Regions from separate parts of the Glutamicibacter sp. MOO4 genome, predicted to be linked through region 3. Evidence: riboswitches for the same ligand, from Rfam matches in the RefSeq annotation. Region 3 holds a riboswitch; each other region holds the start of a gene.

Region 1 (7,427 bases), 190 kb from region 3:
TCTTCCGTTCGGACTTCGGTTCGGATTACGGCGTAACCCAGATCGACGGTCCACTGGCTGGCCTGTTGGCCCGCTCGGTCATCGTCTTGGACGAAACCGGCAAGGTGACCTACACCCAGGTTGTTCCTGAAATCACCACCGAGCCAGACTACGATGCAGCTATCGCAGCCCTGAGCTAACCACTTTTCGCATCACTAGTGTTGCGCTAAAAACCCACCTGAGCTTCTTGCTCAGGTGGGTTTTTTGTTGCCCCGTGATAAGAATCTAGAGATCGAGTAGTATCGCTCTTGCCCTTCTGAGGAACAGCTCGGCCAGATCCTCTCTGGGGCTCACCGAGGTAAAAACGCCGGCAAGCATGAGCGCTGCGTCCAGCCGCGCAATGCTCCAAGCAGGTGTGGATTCGTCGAAAGCGCCAGAATTAAACCTGTACCCGTCGCTGATTTCAGAGAAGTTCAAACCATTTTCTGGAATCGCAGAATACTCCTGAATCCGAGCCAGTTCGAGCTCCGGAGCGGCAACAAGTGCGTTGCTCCAGTCAATGAGTGCCCGTGGTTTGCCGTTCATCGCCCGAATGTTCTGCCGACGTATATCTAGATGCAGCAAGCTAACCCGGTGCAAAGATCGTTCGAGCAACGAAGCCAGAATTGTTTCTTCGGGCAAGGAAGGCAACGGATGCTCTGCGCTGAGCCTGGCGTAACGATCGCTTATTCGCTGGGCGAGGTAGCGATAAGTACCCGAGTACTTTTCAACTGCATCATTGGTCGGTTTCTGTTTATGCATATGTGCCAGCAACGCGCCCAACGCTTGTTGGTCCAATGACACTTCGTCGTCTTCAATGATTTGCGTGATCAGGATCGGATACCCATCTTGATCAACTACATCCGTTGGCCGGGCAGAGGGCACCGCGTGATCTAGCGCCCAGGCGCTGAGTTCTAGTTCCTTGTGTTGCAGGCCCAAAGCTGGAGTAGCTGGATTGTTTGTGGTGTCATAAACACGTGCTCGCGGTACACGGTAGCCTTCATAATGCGTCCCGATGGCCGCGCTGAAAAACAGAAACTCGACACCTTCACCGATGAGCTTCAGTTTGTGCGCTCCACGGCAATGCGCGAGTCGTTGGGTCGCTTCGTTGGGACAGGGGTCCAGAGGTTTAACCATCAGTTCTTCATCGCCTGCGCGGCCTCTAGGATTCGCGGCCCAATCTTGTCTATCAGCTTGTCGATGTTCCGATCATCGGCGCGCAAAAGGGTATCGGAGAGCCGCTCCAAACTCATCAGGCCAAGCCAGATTTTTGCTCGATAGGCTTCGTCCCGATTCGGTGCGATCAGATCCACCATCTGAAGACCGTGCCACAGGCTCAGTTACGCGGTATTCAGCGCAGGATCCCACGCCGCGGCAAGATCCCAGTCCAGGATGCCGATCAGCTCTTCACCCACCCAGTGCATATTGTGTCCAGTAGATCGCCGTGGACCAACCCCGGCGGGACCTGGGCCAGCTCATCTAGCTGTGCCCAAAGCCTTCTGGCAGCCCCACGCAGTTGATCGGGCAAGGCGTCGAAACACTGCTGCTGGCGTTTTTCGGTCCACTCACCGCGGAAAGCAAAGGGCTTGGCCAGATACTTGCTCAGAGGTTCCAATTCAACAGCAGCCAGATCATTAACCAGCTTTCCCAAAACTTTCGGATCCCCATAGTGCGGTTCGTGGGCACTGCCAGGGACGAAACTCATGGCCACCGAACTGAGCCCGTCAACCTGCAGAATCTGCGAGGTCGCCACCGGGATCTGATAATCCAGCTGACCGGAAAGCTGCTCCAGCAGCTTCACCGAACGCTGCATCTGCGCGCTAGCTTGGGGAGTGCGGGCCATGCGAATCACCGAATGCGGATTGGCGATGACTACCTTGTGGAACTGGCCGCCCTCATTAACTCCGGCATCTTCCCATGAAAGATCGGGGCGTAATTGGCGGGCGATACGTAGTTCTTCGCTGGTGGCAGGACGACTCACTCATGCTCCTTTACTTCACTACCTTTAGGCTACCTCAGCCTAAACACAGCCTAATCAGCCTATGATCTATTGCGTGAGTGTCGAAGAATTTGGGCCAAGCCCAACACGAAAGATCCTGAAATTTGAGATCGTTGTGGTCCTAGCTTTGTCTTTGGGCCAAAGCGCGGTGTATTCGATTCTTAGCTTTGCCGACAAACTCACCCGCGGACCGTTGCGCGAACAGACCACGTCGCTGAACAACCAACTGAGCAGCCGAGAATTTTTTGACTTCTCCTACCAGCTACTCGATATCCTCTTTGCCTTGGTACCGGTGCTGCTGGCCCTCTACCTGATGAAGCGCAGCACCGGGCGAGGGGTTCGGGAGATCGGTTTTGACCTACGCACCCAGGGCAAGGATGCGCTCTTTGGAGCCGGCCTGTTCCTAGCCATGGGGCTTGGCACCCTAGGCGTTTATGCAGCCGGCCGAGCACTGGGGATCACCACCGCGATCTCGGCGGCCAACCTAGGGGACTACTGGTGGAGCGTACCGGTGTTGTTACTCTCGGCGGTGCGCCATGCGGTTCTGGAAGAAGTGCTCATGCTCGGCTTCCTGTTCACCTACGCAAAGAAGCTGAACCTAGGATTGTGGACCACGATCATCGGCTCGGCAGCGATCCGCGGCAGTTACCACCTGTACCAAGGAGTGGGGCCGATGATCGGCAATATGCTCATGGGTGTGGTGTTCGGCTGGGTTTATCAAAAGTACGGTCGAGTGATGCCACTGGTGATCGCGCACTTCTTACTTGATGCCATCGGCTTTGTTGGTTATGCCCTGATCGGTCCGGCGATCGGGATCGGTAGCTAGCCGAAAAAACAGCACATAAAAAGAGGTAGGTGGGGACGCCATTGTCCCCGCCTACCTTTGAAAAACGTTGCTACAGCACAACCGGACCGTTTTCGGTCTCGAAGGTCACCGTCATGATTCCCGGGGTACCGTTGGGTGCCTCGTAGTCCATAACCACCGGGCCAAGATGCACGTTTTCAGGTTGCCCCAACCATTCCAGCACACGATCACGCGAGCCGGCAATGGTGATCTCGCTGATCGCGCCGCTCGGTTCAAGTGCCTTGGAAGGGTGCAGATCCTTGGCTTCTTCGTCCCAGGAAATCAGGTACGGGCACTGCGGGTCGGCGATCAAACCCTTAATGCCGATCTGCTGCCAGGTCAGCTCGCGACCATCGGGGAACTTGCGGTTGCCTGGAACCGACTTGCGACCCAACCGGTCTTCGGCGCTGGACAGATCGTCCACCGAAACGCACCAGCCCATCCAGCCGCCGCCGAGCTCTGAACGCGCTCGTACCGCTTGGCCAAAAGGGGCCTTGTCGCTGGCGGGGTGGTTGAGCACTTCAACCACTTCCAGATACTGACCATGCTTCAACGGGAAGATGACATTACGTGTTCCGAAGCGCGGATGCACGCCTCCCTTAACGAACTCCAAACCCAAGGCCTCGGAGATTCTCTGCGCGGTTGGCAACAGCCCATCTGGGCCGCAGGCATAACTTACGTGATCTAACCTCATCATGTGCCCATCATGACAACATGTGATGACAGTCTCTACTTAGGCAAGCCTAATTTTTTATCGGTGATCGAATTCTCTGCACCCAAATCGCGCCTGGCGCGAAATATGACCGATTGCTACCCATTTTGCGCTCTCACATTGCAAAAATCTTCGGTTTTCGGGCACACTGGAAGTAGGTCATGAGTCCCAGTAACAAGCCCCGGCTTACTGGGCGGCAACCCTCCAACCGCGGTGGGGTGCCCCGGGTGAAGACCTGGCCCTTAAGAGCAAAAAGCTGCTAAGGACAAGCGCGGGTAACCCTGGAAGTGCCTTGACGAAGCTACCCTGACAAGGATCTTCCTGTCGGTGTCTTCTCAGTGGTCTACCCCAAAAGTCACAGAACTATTTTTGGAGGAAACCATGAGCAATAACTGGTCATTTGAAACCCGTCAGATCCACTCCGGGCAGACCCCAGATCCAACCACCGGTGCCCGGGCGTTACCGATCTTCCAGACCACTTCCTTCGTCTTCCCAAACGCAGAAAGTGCCGCAGCCCGTTTTGCGCTGCAGGAACTGGAACCGATCTACACCCGCATCGGCAACCCCACCACCGACGCAGTAGAAACTCGCATCGCCGATCTAGAAGGCGGCGTGGGTGCGCTGTTGCTGTCCTCCGGACAGGCCGCGACCACCTTGGCCATCCTGAACCTCGCCGAGTCCGGCGATCACCTGGTGGCCAGCCCAAGTTTGTACGGCGGAACCCAGAACCTGCTCAAGCACACGCTTAAGCGCCTGGGCATCGAGGTCAGCTTTGTGGCCGACCCGGATAACCTGCAGGATTGGCGCGACGCGGTGCGCCCAAACACCAAGGCGTTCTTCGGCGAAACCATTTCCAACCCACGCCAAGACGTGCTGGACATCGAAGAAATCGCCAAGATCGCCCATGAAAATGGAGTGCCGCTGCTGGTGGATAACACCCTGGCCACTCCGTACCTGATCCGCCCGATCGAATTTGGGGCTGACATCGTCATCCACTCGGCCACCAAATTCCTGGGCGGTCACGGCAACGCGATCGCCGGGGTGATTGTGGACTCGGGCAACTTCGACTTTGCCAAGGACCCGCAGCGCTTCCCGGGCTTTAATACCCCGGACGAGTCCTACAACGGCCTGGTTTTTGCTCGCGATCTTGGCGTGAACGGCATCCTCGGCGCCAACCTGGCCTACATCCTCAAGGCGCGAGTCCAGCTCTTGCGCGATTTGGGTTCGGCGCTGTCACCTTTTAACGCGTTCTTGATCGCCCAGGGGCTAGAAACCCTGTCCCTGCGCGTTGAGCGCCACGGTGAAAACGCGCGGGAAGTGGCCAACTGGCTCGAAGCCCGTGATGAAGTGCAGCAGGTCGCCTATGCGGGCCTAGCCTCCTCACCATGGTTTGAGCGCGCCAAGAAGTACAGCCAGCACGGCGCCGGATCGGTGCTCGCCTTTGAGCTTTCTGGCGGTGCGCCGGCAGGCCAAGCCTTTGTAAACGCCCTTGAGCTGCACTCCCATGTGGCCAACATCGGCGATGTGCGCTCGCTGGCCATCCACCCGGCGTCCACCACCCACGCTCAGCTCTCCGAGGCCGATCAGCTTGCCGCGGGCGTAAGCCCCGGCTTGGTGCGCTTGAGCGTCGGACTAGAAAATATCAAGGACATTTTGGCCGATCTCCAGTTGGGCTTTAACGCTGTGGCAGCCCTTGAGAATAAGGAATTGCAGGAAACGCTCTAGGTATGGCATCCATTGCAACCAACGAAGAAACACCGCTCGCCCACGGCCAAGACGGCATGACGCGCCGTAGCGCTGTGGGGGAGTACCACTTTGAGTTTGGCGGCTACCTGCCACAGGTAGAACTCGCCTACGAAACGTGGGGCAAGCTGAGCGCCGATGGCTCCAACGCCGTGCTGGTGATGCATGCTTTGACCGGCGACGCACATGTCGCCCAGGGGCATTCATCCCTACCCGGATGGTGGGACGGCTTTATCGGCCCCGGGGCCACGATCGACACCACAAAGTACTTCGTTCTCGCCGTTAACATGGTCGGCGGTTGTAATGGATCCACCGGGCCGGCTTCGCCGGACGCACACGGTGTGCCCTATGGTTCGCGCTTTCCCTTTGTCACCATCAAGGATTCGGTGCGCCTTGAAGCGCGTCTGGCCGCCCAGCTAGGAATTAGCTCCTGGCATGCGGTGATTGGTGGTTCCATGGGTGGGGCGCGAGCCTTGGAGTATGCCGTTGAATTCCCCGAGCAGGTCAAAAACCTGGTGGTGATGGCATCTAGTGCCCAAGCCACCGCGGAACAGATCGCCTTCGCTCAGGTGCAGACCCAGTCCATCAGGCTGGATGCGAACTTTGCTGGCGGAGACTATTACGCCAACGATGCGCGCCCACATGCCGGGCTAGGCCTGGCTCGGCGTCTGGCGCACATCACGTACCGTTCGGAAGCTGAACTTGAGGCGCGCTTTGGTCGCACCGCACAGCCTGGCGAGGCGCCCACGGGCAAACTCTCTGGGCCGCGCGGTCGTTACCAAGTGGAAAGCTACCTGGATCACCAGGCCACGAAGCTGGCCAACCGCTTTGATGCCAATAGCTACCTGCTATTGACCGAAGCGCTGATGAGCCACGACGTGGCGCGCGGTCACGACTCGCTGGGTTCCGCCTTGGCGAGGCTGGAAAATGTGAACGTGCTGGTGGTCGCTGTGAGCTCGGACCGTCTGTACTTCCCGGAGCAATCGCACAAGTTAGCCGCGGCACTGCCAACGCCGGTGCCGGTGCACTTTATTGATTCCCCGATTGGGCACGATGGTTTTTTGACCGACGCGCATCAGCTCGATGGTGTTCTGCGCACAACGGTTTTTAACCGCTAAAGAAGTCGGCCCATACAAGAGCCCATACAACAGTAGGGACAGCCGCCACCAGTTTTCGGTGGATGCTGTCCCTACTATTTTGCTGTTATCTAATCCCTATTGTGCGCAGTCGCCGGCGCCGAGAGAATCATTGGGCTTAGCCACGGTAAATGGTGTGGCCGACGGACGCTTTGCGCTGATGCCATCACCCGACGACTGGTGACGTAAACGACGCAGCACCCATGGAGCCAAATGTTCGCGCGCCCAGTGCAGATCCTCAAAGCGTGCCTCGCGCCATGTGCGTAGATCCTGCACCGGCTCCACCTTGGTATCCAAGGTGTGCGGTACGTTGAGTGAATCCAGCGCCATGGCGGCGATTCGCTGATGCCCCAGAGGGGAGAAGTGCAGGCGGTCCGGTGCCCACATCTGCGGTTGGTGCAGTTCACGCAGGGCCCACATATCGCCCACGATCGCGTCGTAGCGAGCGGCGACGGCGCGCACATTCTCGTTGTAGATCGCGACCTTGCCGCGGATGCTTCCGAGCACCGGAGTATCGCGAATATCTGGACCGGTAACAAGGAGCACCGTCGCACCGGTGGCGCTGAGCTTGGAGACCGCGCCGTCAAGAATGTCCGCGATCTTATCCGGGTCTCCGCCCGGGCGCAGTACGTCATTGCCGCCCGCGCACAGCGAAATCAAGTCCGGCTTCAGGTCAATCGCCGGCGCCAACTGCTCGGCGACAATCTGGCCGATTAGCCTGCCGCGGATCGCCAAGTTTGCGTAGGCGAAGTCCGAGACTGAGGTGCTTAGCTCCTGGGCCAGACGGTCGGCCCAGCCAAGATGCTGTCCTGCATTTGATGGATCTGGATCGCCGATCCCTTCGGTGAATGAATCACCTAGGGCAACATAGCGGCGCCAAGGATGGAGCGTTTTTTCCGTGGAGTTGCTGGTTTCGAAATCAAAGTCTTTAGACACAATTCATATTGTTACCCTGTGGTAACGTTCCGTCAATCA
Region 2 (7,427 bases), 770 kb from region 3:
TTTCAAGCACTTCAATATCACTGACAGCAAGTGACTGGAAAGAAATTGCAAAGCGCGCTTCCGTTGCCTCCGATGCGACTTCGGCACGAATCGCAAACTCTATGGCAGCACAACAATCAGGGCCAATCAGTGTCGCCAAGCCAGCAAACATCATGACTTCGCTCGCCAAAAAAGCATTACTCGTTACACTTCGATACAGCGCCGATAAGCTGCCCAAAGCTATGCGCCCTTACGCGAAAAAAATTGCCAACTTTCTCGAAGATCTCGAAAACTGGCAAGAAGGACCCATCATCACCGGCCTTATGGCACTCGGCATCCCTTACGACGTAGCAGCAGCGACCGCGACTTGGGTTGTCATCTTTGCAGGGGTATAAGCAGGCCCAATAACGTTAGGTACCAATGAACACACTGAAGACGTCAGAAAAATTGGGATTCGGGCTTTATTTATCGCTCGTAACCCTTATAGCTGGCCTGCCCGTACTAGTTGGGTTTTTCATACCGCTGTGGTTCCCTCAACTAGGTGCGCCTAAACATGGCATACTTCTCTGGTCGCCACTGCTGACCATAGTTTTTGTCTTGGTCATTCTGGTTCTAGGCGAAATATCCGATCGAATCGTACTCAAAGTATTTAGTAGCGCAAGCAAAGTCGCGACCCAAGCGTTACAAACGCTTCTGTCGTTTGTCGTCCTGCTCGGCTGCTACCGGATGGTAATGACCGAATATCAGGCGGCGATGATAGCCTCCGTCACCGCAACCCTGGGATACCTACTCCTGTCACCGCTGATCAACAAAATGGCAGACAAAGCCCCTAGGACTGATTCTTGAAACAGCTCCAGCTGTATTTCTATAAATCCGAACATGCGCCCAAACTTGGGACTGATGCAGGTTTCGAAGAGTCACAGCGTAACAGGTTAGCCAACGCTAACCGCCATAGATTCAAAGGCAACAAGGAACACCAGAATAAACATGCCGATGGTGGTGGCAAGATACTGCGGTGCGTAGATCGATTCTGTAGTGGGCCCAGGCAGGCGGGGACTACGGTTTGAAGGCATAGTCCAATCTTGCCAGCTTGTTGTTAGCCACCTAGCACGTGCAAGGCAAAAGCCGAGAGGAAACCGGCGGTAACCAACAACCCGGTGTAGTCATGCTCAACGGAATAGGCTTCAGGGATCATCGAGTCGGCAATCATGGTCAGGATGCCACCTGCGGCCACTGCTGTAGCGAAAGCCAGAGCCTGCCCAGGCATGGATTGCATAACAAGTGCGCCAAAGAAGGCAGCCAGCCCACAAGAAATTGCGATGGATCCCCATAGCGCGGCAATCGTTTTGCCTTGGCGGCCGGCGTCCTTCATTTGAGCTGTGCTGGCCAGACCTTCGGGAACATTCGAGATGAAGATGGCGATAAGCATGGCTGGGTTGATGCTCGCACTGGTAACCACAGTCAGGCCCAAGGCCACCGACTCCGGGATACCGTCAATCAGTGCACCAACCGCCAGGGCGGTGCCTGAAGATTCACCTTGGCTGCCATTGCCTGACTTCGCTTGACGCTTTTTCGTTCGCCAATCCAGTAGTCGATTGGCTAAGAAATATAGTCCGGCACCTACCAGCACGCCAGCGATGGTAGCTAGCAGGCCACCGGTTTCGAAGGCTTCTAACACCAACTCAAAACTCAGCGCACTGACCAATACTCCGGCGCCGAAAGCCATGATCGCGCAGACCCAAACTTTTGGGATCTTGAACCACCAGGCCGCACCGGAACCCAGCAAGAGTGCCGAGCCGGCCACCGTACCCCACAGCAGAGCCTGCAAAGAAGCAATCATGGAACTCACTATAGCCAGCAAATCGAATCTGGCTGGGACTAGCCCTCTGAGGACATGTTATTAAAGCGCGAGTAGTGACCCTGGAAGGCTACGGTGATGGTCTTAGTTGGACCCGCACGGTGCTTAGCGATGATCACGTCAGCTTCACCCGGACGGTTTTCCTTGTCGTAAACATCATCACGATGCAGCAAGATAACCATGTCGGCGTCCTGCTCAATCGAGCCCGATTCACGAAGATCGGAAATCATTGGCTTCTTGTCGGTTCGTTGCTCGGAACCACGGTTCAGCTGAGACAGTGCAATCAGCGGAACGTCGAGTTCTTTGGCCAGCAACTTCAGGTTACGCGAGAACTCCGAGACTTCCTGCTGACGGGATTCAACGCGCTTGCCCGAGCTCATCAGCTGCAGGTAGTCAAGAACAATCATGCGCAGCTCGTTGCGCTGCTTGAGTCGACGGCACTTGGCGCGGATTTCCATCATGGACATATTCGGCGAATCATCGATGAATAGTGGAGCTTCGTTCAAGCGACCCATGGTGGTTGCAATCTTGGTCCACTGCGAGTCTTCCACCGAACCCTTACGCAGGTCCTGAAGCTGGATGGAGGCTTCTGCCGAAAGCAGGCGCATCGCGATCTCGTTGCGACCCATTTCCAAGGAGAAGAAGACGGTAGCCATATTGTTCTTGATCGCTGCAGAGCGTGCGAAGTCCAGTGCGAAGGTCGACTTACCGACGGCGGGACGAGCAGCGATAATGATCATCTGACCACCCTTGAGACCCTGGGTCAGCTCATCAAATTCGTAGAAACCGGTAGGTACGCCGGTGATGCCGTCGCCCGCGTTGGCTGCGTTTTCGATTTCGTCAACGGTGCCTTCGATGATGTCCGAAAGCCGTACGTAGTCTTCACTGCTGCGGTTTTCGGCAACCTTGTAGACCTCGGCCTGAGCTTCGTTGACGATGGCATCAACTTCACCGTCTGGCGAGTAACCCATCTGAACAATGCGGGTACCTGCGTCCACCAAACGACGAAGTACCGCGCGCTCTCGTACGATTTCTGCGTAGTATCCAGCATTCGCAGCCGTTGGGACTTGCTGGATGAGGTTGTGCAGATATGCGGCGCCACCAATACGTGAGATCTCTCCACGTTTGGTCAGTAAGTCAGCAACGGTCACCGCATCGGCTGGTTCTCCTCGACCATAAAGATCGATGATTGCTTCGTAAATGGATTCGTGAGCGGGACGATAGAAATCGGTGCCACGCAGCGCTTCAACTACGTCTGCAATGGCGTCCTTGGAGAGCATCATGCCACCGAGCACGGACATTTCCGCCTCGATGTCCTGTGGCGGCTTGCGCCCCGCGTCGGATTCCCGTGCCTCGTAAACCGGCTCAGCACTCATTACAGCCACTTCCATCCCTATTGAACCGCTGGGAAAAACTTCCTTGCCAGATGGCAACGCTCCATCATGTCAGTCGATACCGACAACTGAAAAGCGTCTGTGGATATTTCTGTCCCAAAGTCAACACTAAGACCGTTATTTGCTCACGTAAACCTCGTTATCCACAGCGCCTGTGCATAACATGGCCTGACTTGTGGACTGCCCTGTTCACTAACTGGGGAGAACCCTGTGGATTAATAACTATTACCATTCGGTAATATGTTTTGACTTGGGTGTTTGCGTTTACACAGCTGTGGACAGAAAGATATTTTGTTGAAGGTTGCGGCACCCTTCGCAGAGTTATCAACAGCCAAAAGCACCCGGAATTCGGGGTTATTAGCGATATGCACAGAGTTCTACACACATCACCCACAGGCGTGTGGATAACCCTGTGGATAGTGAGATTCTCCTAAAACCCTTAGTCACCGTAGGTTAAGCGGTTAACTTGACCCTCAAAAACGACGTCGTCCACATTTCTTTGCCCCCAAGACATCTTTTGTCCCCGTGGATAACTCACCACATCATCAAAATGCTGCCGTCACGCAAAAACGCTCCGGGTGGAACACCATGTGTTCCTTCCGGAGCGTTTGAGCAACTAGCTAGCTGAAGTATTAGACGAGTTCAGGAACTGGGATTGAATGAAATCGTGAATCATGGAAGATCTGTGGCGAATGTTCGGAGGCGTGGTGCCCATGCACCTCCAAGAAGACGACCCAGTGATCACCAGCTTCAACTTCGTTGTAGATGGAAGTCTCCAGCCACAATGTGGATTCTTCGATAAACAGCGCACCCTGATCAGTGACGGCAGTGTCTACACCGCGGAAGCGGTCGCCGGTCTTTGAGGCGAGCTGCGCACATACTCCCCCATTGCGGTCGCTAAGCACTGAGACGCCAATATGGCCAGCTTCGCGTAATTTGGGCCAGGTGTTAGAAGTTTTCTGTACTGCAAACATCACCAGCGCAGGTTCCAACGAAACACCAACGGTGAACGACGAAGCGATAATTCCGGTTTTTACACCGTCAATCTCGGCGCAAAGAGCTGCGATGCCTGAGGGGTGCTGAGCGAAAACCTTGCGGAGCGTCAGCGGGTCAAGTTCACGATTCAATGACATGGCTCGATTCCTTCTGGTCTTGCCCACGGCGCTGAAGAGACCCGAGCAAACGGTTCGGCGTCCCCGAATCCACTACTCACTGATCATTCACGCAGTGCGCGGTACTTGTTTCAACACCATTTAGCGCGAAACCGAATCCTCACCTGGAGCACCCCACTACCGTAGAGAGGGTTGCCGATCAGCAAGCCAGGGCTTATAGCTGATGCTCTTGATTCTGTTTAAAACGATATGGGTCATGACGAAGTATCGTCAAACAAATCACTTCGTAAATCGCAATATTCAATGATTCATTCGACGCATAGGCCTATATCGAGGTGTCTGGCAGTCAATTATTCAGAAGATGTGTGATCTATAACGCAATCCGCTTATCGGTGACATCCTGCCCAGCTCGGTCACCAAGGCCGCTTCAACGCTTTTCTGGGGCCGCCCACCGTAATGAAACCGGGTTTCTTTCTCTGGTGTTCAGGTTCATGCCACGATAAAAGATGCAGTGTTATGGGTCACACCATTCATTGCCTGCCGCCGTTGCCAGAGATGATGATTGAAGGATACCTCCATGGTAGAAATTCAGGCCAACCATTCAGAACTAACTCCGTTGCGTTTCCTTGAACGCTCGGCTGAGGCCTACCCCAGCAAAACCGCCATCATTCATGGGACTCGTAGTTATACCTACAAAGAATTTGAAACTCGGGTGCACCGTTTTGCTCAAGTACTAGCCGAGCGCATCGAACCCGGTGACCGAGTAGCGGTCTTGGCACCAAACACTCCTGAGATGCTGATGGCTCACTACGCCGTGCCACTAGCCGGAGGTGTACTCATCGCTTTGAACACGCGACTCTCGGCCCACGAGCTGCAGTACATCATCGATCATTCGGGAGCGAAGCTCCTCCTGGCCGATACCGAATTACTGGAGAACACCAAAACCCTGCGACGCGAAAACCCCAGCCTGCAGGCACTGATTGAGATCACCGACGATCAGTTCACCTCCCCACGCCCGAACGTGGAAGTTGATGGCACGTTGGAGCAATTGCTGACTACCGCCAGCGATGAGAAACTGCCCTATGCGATCGCGGACGAGCGCTCTGCCATCGCCTTGAACTACACCTCGGGGACCACGGGAAAGCCCAAGGGTGTGCTCTACTCGCACCGCGGCAGCTACCTGAACTCTCTGGGTGAAGCGCATCATCAAGGCCTTAGCTCAGCGACCCGATACCTCTGGACGCTACCGATGTTTCACTGTAACGGCTGGTGTACACCCTGGGCAGTGACTGCAGTTGGCGGCACCCATCTATGCCTGCGTGGAGTGCGTGAAGATGCAGTGTGGGATGCCATCGAAAACCTGGGAACTACCCACCTGTGCGGCGCGCCGACTGTTTGCTCGATCATCGCCGACTCGACTCGGGCGCACCAACTTCAGGCTCCGCTGCGCATCACCACCGCTGGAGCTCCACCGTCCCCGGCCATCATTTCCAAGTTGCAGAAACTGGGCATCGAAGTCGTTCACGTCTATGGGCTGACCGAAGTGTATGGCCCCTACACAGTCTGCGAATACCAAGAAGAATGGGATCAGCTGGAACCGACCGACTGCGCGGCCAAGCTAGCCCGCCAAGGCGTCGGGATGATCACCGCGGAGTCGGCACGCATTGTGGATGAGAACATGTTCGACGTTCCTGCCGATGCCCAGACCATGGGCGAAATCGTCTTGCGCGGCAATAACGTCATGATCGGCTATTACCGGGACGAAGAAGCTACCGCACAGGCCTTTGCCGGCGGATGGTTCCACACCGGCGACTTAGGCGTCATGCATCCCGACGGCTACATTCAGGTGCGCGACAGGGCCAAAGACATCATCATTTCCGGTGGCGAAAACATCTCAACCATTGAAGTGGAACAAGCTTTGGCTTCCCACCCCGAGGTACTGGATCTGGCCGTCGTTGGCATCGCCGATGAGAAGTGGGGCGAACGTCCCGTGGCCTACGTGATCCGGGCCAGCGACTCCACCTTGAGCGCGCAAGATCTGATCAGTTTCGCCAAGCAGAAACTTGCTGGCTACAAAGTTCCGCGCACCATCATTTTCCCGCAGGATTTGCCGCGTACTTCAACGGGTAAAGTGCAAAAGAACGTACTACGAGCCCAAGCGCTTGAACAGCTTAATAAGAACTAAATGTTTTGGAGTCAGCTATGAGTTCCACCAACCAACCAATCCCCGATAAGACCAGCCGGTTCACCGAAAGTGTCGGTCTCGTCTTTGATGAAATTTCAGCCACACTTGTCCGTGGGCACGCGGAGCTGAACGAAGACCACCACACACCTTGGGGAGTGGTCCACGGAGGCATTTACGCCACCATGGTTGAAAGCGCTGGCAGCGTGGGAGCCAGCTACGCGGTGGCCGAACGCCAGCAGTTTGCCGTAGGTGTTCATAACGCCACCGACTTCCTCCGCCCCTCCACCGGAGCACATGTGCAGGTCGAGGCCAAGGCCCTGTTCCAAAGCAAAACTCAGCAGCTCTGGGACGTTGTTATTACCGATACGGCTACGGGCAAAGTACTTTCGCGCGGACAATTGCGCACCCAGAACGTAGATTTGCCCAAATCTTGAGCGTAATCTGATGGCATCTAGCGGATCAGCCTCGGGAGGCTCATTATGAGTGCCACCTATACCTTTGATGTGTTCAGTAGTCTTGATGGTTTCGGCAGTGCCGGTGGCGACTGGGGAGGATACTGGGGCAAACAAGGACCGGAGTTACTTGCTCGACGCCTTGAGCTCTACGGCCAGGAGTGCCACATGGTTTTTGGGGCGAATACTTTTCGTTTGTTCTCCCAGTTTTGGCAGGAGATTGAACAGAATCCTGAAGTTGAAGATCCTTGGGGCGTTGCCATGTATGAGCAACCCGCCACGGTCATCTCCACAACGCTTAGCGACCCACTGAAGTGGCCACAGGCCACCTTGGAGCGGGCCGATGCCGTGGAGGTGGTCAGGCAATTAAAGGCCACCTCAGCGTTGCCCCTGCGATCTCACGGTAGCTTGGCGATGAACCGGTCCCTGCTCGCCGCCGGTCTGGTG
Region 3 (7,427 bases):
CTCGGTCAAGAGTGCAAAATAGGCCGCGTGGCCGGCGGTCAGATCTGTCTGGGACAACACAGTAGTAGCGCTGGCGGTCAGTTGGGCCGCCGTGGCCAGATCTTTGAGTGCTTGTGCTGTGTCCATGGAAACGAGTTTGCCCCGCAGCTACTGATCTGCGGGGCAAACTCGGTCGGGCTGTGGATAGCTGTGGATATTTACGCGGTAGCGAAAGCGGATGCGCTCTGGCGGGTTCCCTGGGTTACGGGCTTGGCCGCGGATCGCGAGGCGTTCGACGCTGCGCGGGCGGCAATCAGCCCACGTTCCAGATCGGCGATCAGATCTTCGACCTCTTCGATGCCCACCGAGAGGCGGACCAGGTTGGCCGGGATCTCCAGTTCGGTGCCAATCAGCGAGGCGTGGGTCATTTCGCGTGGATAGCAGACCAGCGATTCAACCCCGCCTAAGGAGACCGAGAGCTGGAAGTACTCCATGGATTCAGCGAAGGCGCGAGCGCCGGCTTCATCGGTGAGCTGCAGCGAAACAATGCCGCCAAAACCGCGTTGCTGGCGCTTGGCCAGTTCGTGTCCGGGGTGAGTTTCCAGCCCCGGGTAGTACACGCGGGTGACCTCGGGCTGAGCATCAAGCCAGCGGGCCAGCTTATCGGCGGTAGAACAGTGACGTTCCATGCGCAGGCCCAGGGTTTTCAGTCCGCGGGCGGCCAGGTAGGAATCCTGCGGTCCGGCCACCGCACCGCCGGCAAACTGCTGGTAGCCGACCGCTTCGGCCAGGGACTGGCCGCGGAAGAGGTGATCGGCCACAATTACCGCACCACCGAGCACGTCGGAGTGCCCGCCGATGTACTTGGTGGTGGAGTGCACCACCGCGTGCGCGCCGAAGTCCAACGGGCGCTGTAGATAAGGGGTAGCGAAGGTGTTATCAACCACCAGCAGCGCACCAATTTCCTTGGCCAGCTGGGCCCAGCCGGCTAGATCGGCGATGCCAAGTAATGGGTTGGACGGGGTTTCAACCCAGAGCAGGGCGGTATTGGGCTGCAGTGCAGCTCGCACCGAATCCAAGTTGGTGATGTCTACCGCCGAGGAGGTGATGCCCCATTTGCTGTGCAATTTGGAGATCAACCGGTTGGTGCCGCCGTAACCGTCGGCGCCCAGAACGATGTGATCGCCCGGTTCCAGCACGGCACGCAGCAGCGCATCTTCGGCGGCGATCCCTGAGGCGAAGGCAAAACCGGCCGCGCCGTTTTCTAGGATGGTGAGCTGGTCTTGGAAACCGTCGCGGGTGGGGTTGGAGCCGCGGGAGTATTCGTGCCCGGATCGCAGTACGTTAATACCGTCTTGGATGAAGGTGCTGGTCTGGTAGATCGGCGGAACAACCGCGCCGGTGTGTGGGTCTTTTTCCTGGCCTGCGTGTACGGCCTGAGTGTTGAAGCCAGTCATCATGCTCCTTGAGTTTGTGGGGCCAGGGCCCGGTTTAGTGCATTATCAAGCGCACGGTTCAGGTCCGCGAGCAGATCCACAGGATCTTCAAGCCCGACCGAAAGGCGCAGGGTGGAGGCGTTCAGGCCAGCGTCGGCCAACTGATCGGCCGAGAGCCGGCAATGGGTCATGGTGGCCGGGTGTGAAATCATCGTGCGGGTATCCCCCACATTCGCGGCCAAGCTGATCAGTTCTAGCCCATCAATTACCGGGGAAACCAGCGACGGGTGCGCCAGCTCGATGGCCAGCACGCAGCCGGTGCCCTTGGGAGTGAGCTGTTGGGCCAAGGTGTGGCTCGGGTGGCTGGACAGCGACGGGTGGTGGATGGCCGCGATGCCCGGGTGGCCGGAGAGCTCTTGGATCAGGGTGCTCACGCTGCGCTGTACATGCGCTGCACGCACCGGCAAAGTTTCGATGCCGGCCAAAATGCCTTGGGCGCTGGCCGGAGCTAATGCCGGACCTAGATCGTGCAGGAACTTGGAACGCACCAGCATCGCATAGGCAGCAGAGCCGTGGCGTTCGAGCAAGGAAGTATTGTTCAACCTCACTCGTGGGGCGGCAATCTGTGGCCAACGCAGCGGATCGGAGAAGTCGAACTTTCCCGAATCCACCACCACGCCGCCTAGTACCGAGCCATGGCCGGCCAGACCCTTGGTAGCCGAGTGGACCACAATATCCGCGCCAAAATCCAGCGGACGGAAGTTCAACGGGGTGGCCAGGGTGTTATCCACGACCACCGGGATGTTGTGCTCGTGGGCGATCGCCGAAATGGCGGGAAGATCGGCCACCGTGCACAGCGGGTTGGACACGGACTCTAGGAAAAACGCGCGGGTCTCATCCTCGATGGCCCCGGCCCAGGCTGCCGGATCGGCTTGGTCAACAAAGCTGACGCGGATGCCAAAGTCGGCGAAGGAGTCGGTCAGTAGGTCCACCGTGCCACCGTATAACGAGGAAGACGCCACAATGTGCTTAGGTCCCTGGGTCAGCGCCAACAGGGACAGTGAAACAGCTGCCTGTCCCGAGGCGGTGGCCACCGCTTGAGCTCCACCTTCCAGCGCGGCTACACGCTGTTCGAGGATTGAAACGGTGGGGTTACCGGTGCGTGAGTAGGTGAACCCGGACTGGCGCAAAGCGAACTTTTCGATCGCTTCAGCATGGGATTCAAATTGGTACGCTGCGGAGTTATGTAGTGGTGGCAGCATCGGGCGGAAATCTCCGCTTGGTCGATACCCTGCGTGGACAGCGTCGGTTCCTTGGCTCATAGCTCCTTCTCGTTTCCTAGCGAGGGAGTGCACCGAAAGATGTAACCCGTACCAAAGCCCGAACACTGACTTGGTACGAGGCACAGTGCGCTTAAAAGCGTTCGGAACTGCTCCATCGTCCCTGGCATTAGCACCTTTCGGTTTCCCGATGGTTGCTGCGACGTCTTCGAGCCAGATCTCTTAGTCGCTCTTGATGGTTTGTTGTTCTTCCATGGTTCGATATCTGCCCCGGGCGGCGCAAGCGGCATCGGGCTCACGGCTTCATACAAGGTCGCCACGCTTCATATGTCGCCAAGTTGTCATGATGACACGGGGTTTACGACCTGTTTATGACGCGCCACTTTGAGCATAATCCGCGGAATCTAGCAGTTTTGCCCTGCTAGTGTGACGACTCGAAGGCTAGAGATGACACACTGTTACGGTTTTAGCCCAGCACCTCAACGTCAAAGCTGGCGACCACCGCACGCACTTCTTCCAAATAAAGTTGCGCTTGATCGGTGAGCGGGATCCCGGCGTGGTCGATCCAACCGATCTCGATTCGCTCGTCGATGGACAGCGGGATGGCAACGATGGAGGGATCAAGCTCGTCGCTGATGATGCCGGTGGAGATGGTGTACCCGCCCAAGCCGATCATGAGGTTAAAGATCGTGGCGCGGTCCGAGACTTGAATTTCGCGTTGGCTTGAACGGGTGGAGAGCACCTCTTCGGAAAAGTAGAAGGAGTTGTTTGCACCCTGGTCGAAGGTAAGCCGCGGCAGGTCCTCGAGGTCTTCAAGCGTCACCTGTGCACGCGAGGCCAGCGGGTTGCTGCGTGAAATAAAAATATGCGGATCGGCCAGGAACAGCGGATGGAAGACAAGCCTGGATTCGCGCAGCAGCTTGTCGATCACTTTGCGGTTGAAGTCGTTGCGGTACAAGATCCCAATGTCGCTGCGTAGGGTGCGTACGTCCTCGATGATTTCCTCGGTGCGGGTCTCCCGGAGCGAAAATTGGTACTCCTCTGCGCCGCTGGCCTGAACCATGCGCACAAAGGCGTCAACCGAAAACGAGTAGTGCTGCGTGGAGACACCAAGCAAGCGCCGCGCCGAAGGCCGGCCGAGGTAGCGATGCTCAAGAAGCTCCACCTGCTCTAGGACCTGGCGTGCATAACCCAGGAATTCTGCCCCCTCGGGGGTGAGCGTCACTCCCCTTGCCGAGCGGACCAGCAGGGTGCGTCCCACTCGTGCTTCGAGCTCTTTCATCGCTGCGGACATGCTGGGCTGTGCGACGTAAATTAAGTCGGCGGCACCGGAGATGGAGCCCTCGGTAGCGACCGCGGTGAAGTAGCGAAGCTGTTGGAGTGTTAAACCGCTTGTTCCCTGAACCATAGATTGAGTCTATATGAATCCATAGTTATATCGAGTTACCTGATATCAATGAAGACCCTGCATGATGGACGCATCGACTTACTTTCGGCCTGCCCAGGCCCTCATCACAAGATTGGCCGCCATGGCAGACGAGTTCACTTTCAGCATTAGCACCACCAAATTCGACGAGAATTACACTCCCTGTGCCACCTCGCGAGTGACCACAAACTTCGCAAATCTGGCCCGTGGTGAGAATCGCCAACAGAACCTGCGCAACGCCCTGACGATGATCAACCGTCGCTTCAATTCGCTGGCTCACTGGGACAATCCTGCCGGAGATCGTTATGAGCTCGAACTGGAAATCATCTCGGCCAACGTGCATTTTGCCGCCGAGAATGAAGAGCAGGATTTTCCGCTTCTTGAAGTTCTAGACACCATCGTTGTCGACCGCCTCACCGGTACCCGTAGCCATGGCATGGTGGGCAATAATTTCTCTTCTTACGTCCGTGATTATGACTTCAGTGTGGTGCTTCCGGCGGCCAGCAACGGCTCGGGTGCTCCTAAGTTACCTGAAGATTTCGGCGACCTTCACGGCCAGCTCTTCCAGCATTTCTTGGATTCGGAAGCCTACCAGCAGCGTTTTAACCAGTTGCCAGTGGTCGCCATCAGCGTCTCCACGTCCAAAACCTACTACCGCACCGGCAATAGTCACCCGGTCCTTGGCTTGGAATACCAGCAGGACGAGAACTCCCTGACCGATACCTACTTCGGCAAAATGGGTTTGCAGGTGCGCTACTTCATGCCTGCAGGTTCCGTAGCTCCACTGGCTTTCTACTTCCGTGGCGATCTACTCAATGACTACACCAACCTGCAGTTGATCAGTCTGATTAGCACGATGGAGACCTTCCAGAAGATCTACCGCCCCGAGATTTACAACGCCAATTGTGCTGCCCCGTCGGTCTACCGTCCAAGCCTGAGCGCTCAGGACTTCGCTCCGACTCGGATCGACTACGACCGCGAAGAACGCACCCGACTCGGAGCTAGCCAGGGTAAGTACACGCAGGAGCACTTCATCATCCCTAATCAAGAATTGCTCAACCAATTTTCCGCCACCTGCCCAACTCCTGTCGCCTGAGAATCGAAAGATAAACGATGACTTCAAAGCTAATTCCAACCTCAATCGTCGGCAGCCTCCCCAAGCCTTCATGGCTGGCCCAACCTGAGACCCTGTGGTCCGATTGGAAGCTCCAAGGTTCCGAGCTGAGCGAAGGAAAGCAAGATGCCATGCGCGCTGCCGTACTGGAGCAGACTCAGCGTGGCATCGACATCATTAGCGATGGCGAACAGACCCGTCAGCACTTCGTCACAACCTTCATTGAGCACCTGAGCGGTGTTGACTTTGAAAAGCGTGAGACCGTGCGCATCCGCAACCGCTACGACGCAAGCGTGCCCACTGTTGTTGGTGCAGTAGAGCGAAAAAAGCCAGTATTTGTTGACGATGCAAAGTTCCTGCGTTCATACACTGACAAGCAGATTAAGTGGACGTTGCCTGGCCCAATGACCATGGTGGACACCTTGTATGACGCTCACTACCAGAGCCGCGAAAAATTGGCCTGGGAGTTCGCTACCATCCTGAATCAGGAAGCCAAGGAACTCGAAGCCGCTGGAGTGGATGTCATCCAGTTCGACGAGCCAGCGTTCAACGTCTTTTTTGACGAAGTTGCTGACTGGGGCATTGCTGCGCTGGAGCGCTCATGCGCAGGGTTAAAAGCTGAAACCGTCGCTCACATCTGTTTCGGTTACGGCATCAAGGCTAATAATGATTGGAAGGCCACCCTCGGCGCTCAGTGGCGCCACTACGAGAAGTCCTTCCCACTGCTGCAGGCTTCAACCATCAACACCGTATCTTTGGAATCGCACCACTCCAACGTGCCGATTGAAGTCGTTGAGATGGTCCGTGGCAAGAAGGTCATGCTCGGCGCCATCGACGTAGCCAGTGAAACCGTTGAAAGTCCAGAAGAAGTCGCTCAGACTCTGCGCAAGGCGTTGGAATTTGTGGACGCGGACAAGCTGATTGCCAGCACCAACTGTGGCATGGCACCGTTCCCTCGCGACACTGCGCTGGCAAAGCTCAGCGCTTTGAGCGCCGGAGCGTCCATCCTGCGCGAGGAGCTCGTCGGTGCCAGCGTCTAAGGTCACCATCGACGCTACCGATTCGCTATCCGCGGATGACTTCAAAGCTGTCTTCCGCGGACACCCGGGTGGTGTCAGCGTCATTACGGCAGATGCTGGCGACGGGCCCGTTGCGCTCACTGCCACCTCGGTGGCATCAATCAGCGTTGATCCACCGCTATTGGTCTTTTCGATCTCGGCGTTATCTTCGGCTGCCGACGTTCTTTCTCGTGCGGCAACGATCGTCGTTCATAGCCTGGATGTGCACGACCTTGAGGTTGCCAAACTGGGTGCAACCAGCGGCATTGACCGCTTCGCACAGAGCCAGTCGTGGACACGTTTAAGCACCGGCGAAACGGTGTTTGACAACGTTCGTGCGTGGGTCCGCTGCGATGTTATTCAACGGATTCAGGCCGGAACTTCCACGGTGATTGTTGCCCGCGCTCTGCAGGCGCACATTGAACGTGATGCTCAGCCGGGCGAACTTGGTGACGCGTTGGTTTACCACAACCGTTCGTGGCATCACCTCAACGAAAATTCACGCCTAAACGGTTAAAACTCTTCGGCCGCCGTCTCATAGACGGCGGCCGAACGGCTTTAGCTGGTCCAATGTCTCTTTGCGTTAGTGCTTGGTCGACTTTCGACGGCCGAGAGCAACAAAGATCACACCGGCAAGGGCCACCAGCAGCCCCGCTACTCCAGCGGTGACTCCGTCAAAGCCAGTGTTCGCCAGTACTGGTGTTGCGGAGTCGGCGCTCTTCTTTGTGTCGTGCTTCTTAGCCGAAGGCGCTGCACTGACATCCCCGGCAGGCTCGATTTCTGCGCTAGCCGACGCAGATTCACTCTCCGATGGAACCATCTCCTGATCAGTTTGTGGTTCGTCGATATCATCGTCTTCTTGCTCCGGCTGGATCCCGAAGAACAATTCAAGGTAGTACGCTCGCAGTTCGGGATTATGGGCAAAGACTTCTTCGAGGAACGCCTGGAACTCAGTGGCGTCTTCATCGCTTTCGATACTTTCGGCGATGAATGGCAGCATCAGGTCAAGCAGTTCGAGGCCTTGGTCGGTGCTTAAGTAAGCTTCCCACTGGGCTTCATCCCAGTCGAAGCTTTCCTCGGGAAGAAGGTCGGTAATGGACTCCCAGAAAGCCAGCTCTTCGTCGGAAAGCTCGG

What was found. Region 3 has a riboswitch for S-adenosylmethionine ahead of AC1Z3F_RS00875 (O-acetylhomoserine aminocarboxypropyltransferase/cysteine synthase family protein). Riboswitches for the same ligand answer to the same signal wherever they lie in the genome.
Region 1: it holds a riboswitch for S-adenosylmethionine, as region 3 does, so the genes downstream of both, AC1Z3F_RS01725 (bifunctional o-acetylhomoserine/o-acetylserine sulfhydrylase) here and AC1Z3F_RS00875 (O-acetylhomoserine aminocarboxypropyltransferase/cysteine synthase family protein) in region 3, are expected to answer to the same signal.
Region 2: it holds a riboswitch for S-adenosylmethionine, as region 3 does, so the genes downstream of both, AC1Z3F_RS13675 (flavin reductase family protein) here and AC1Z3F_RS00875 (O-acetylhomoserine aminocarboxypropyltransferase/cysteine synthase family protein) in region 3, are expected to answer to the same signal.

The regions. Positions count from the first base shown of each region.
Region 1 covers NZ_CM167800.1:372,854-380,280, forward strand. The annotation lists gene tpx (thiol peroxidase) at 1-179, shown strand, start outside; gene AC1Z3F_RS01700 (phosphotransferase) at 265-1,155, opposite strand; gene AC1Z3F_RS01705 (hypothetical protein) at 1,155-1,334, opposite strand; gene AC1Z3F_RS01710 (phosphotransferase) at 1,418-1,999, opposite strand; gene AC1Z3F_RS01715 (CPBP family intramembrane glutamic endopeptidase) at 2,073-2,843, shown strand; gene AC1Z3F_RS01720 (VOC family protein) at 2,914-3,558, opposite strand; SAM riboswitch class IV at 3,731-3,851, shown strand; gene AC1Z3F_RS01725 (bifunctional o-acetylhomoserine/o-acetylserine sulfhydrylase) at 3,955-5,298, shown strand; gene metX (homoserine O-acetyltransferase MetX) at 5,301-6,434, shown strand; gene AC1Z3F_RS01735 (SGNH/GDSL hydrolase family protein) at 6,531-7,388, opposite strand.
Region 2 covers NZ_CM167800.1:2,924,006-2,931,432, forward strand. The annotation lists gene AC1Z3F_RS13645 (hypothetical protein) at 1-154, opposite strand, end outside; gene AC1Z3F_RS13650 (hypothetical protein) at 153-374, shown strand; gene AC1Z3F_RS13655 (hypothetical protein) at 400-825, shown strand; gene AC1Z3F_RS13660 (hypothetical protein) at 912-1,052, opposite strand; gene AC1Z3F_RS13665 (ZIP family metal transporter) at 1,076-1,819, opposite strand; gene dnaB (replicative DNA helicase) at 1,858-3,213, opposite strand; gene AC1Z3F_RS13675 (flavin reductase family protein) at 3,864-4,364, opposite strand; SAM riboswitch class IV at 4,461-4,578, opposite strand; gene AC1Z3F_RS13680 (AMP-binding protein) at 4,921-6,528, shown strand; gene AC1Z3F_RS13685 (PaaI family thioesterase) at 6,546-6,962, shown strand; gene AC1Z3F_RS13690 (dihydrofolate reductase family protein) at 7,008-7,427, shown strand, end outside.
Region 3 covers NZ_CM167800.1:185,906-193,332, reverse strand. The annotation lists gene AC1Z3F_RS00885 (HNH endonuclease signature motif containing protein) at 1-126, opposite strand, end outside; gene AC1Z3F_RS00880 (cystathionine gamma-synthase) at 198-1,436, opposite strand; gene AC1Z3F_RS00875 (O-acetylhomoserine aminocarboxypropyltransferase/cysteine synthase family protein) at 1,436-2,737, opposite strand; SAM riboswitch class I at 2,847-2,937, opposite strand; gene AC1Z3F_RS00870 (LysR family transcriptional regulator) at 3,162-4,103, opposite strand; gene AC1Z3F_RS00865 (putative oxygenase MesX) at 4,225-5,217, shown strand; gene AC1Z3F_RS00860 (methionine synthase) at 5,235-6,275, shown strand; gene AC1Z3F_RS00855 (flavin reductase family protein) at 6,262-6,810, shown strand; gene AC1Z3F_RS00850 (hypothetical protein) at 6,877-7,427, opposite strand, start outside.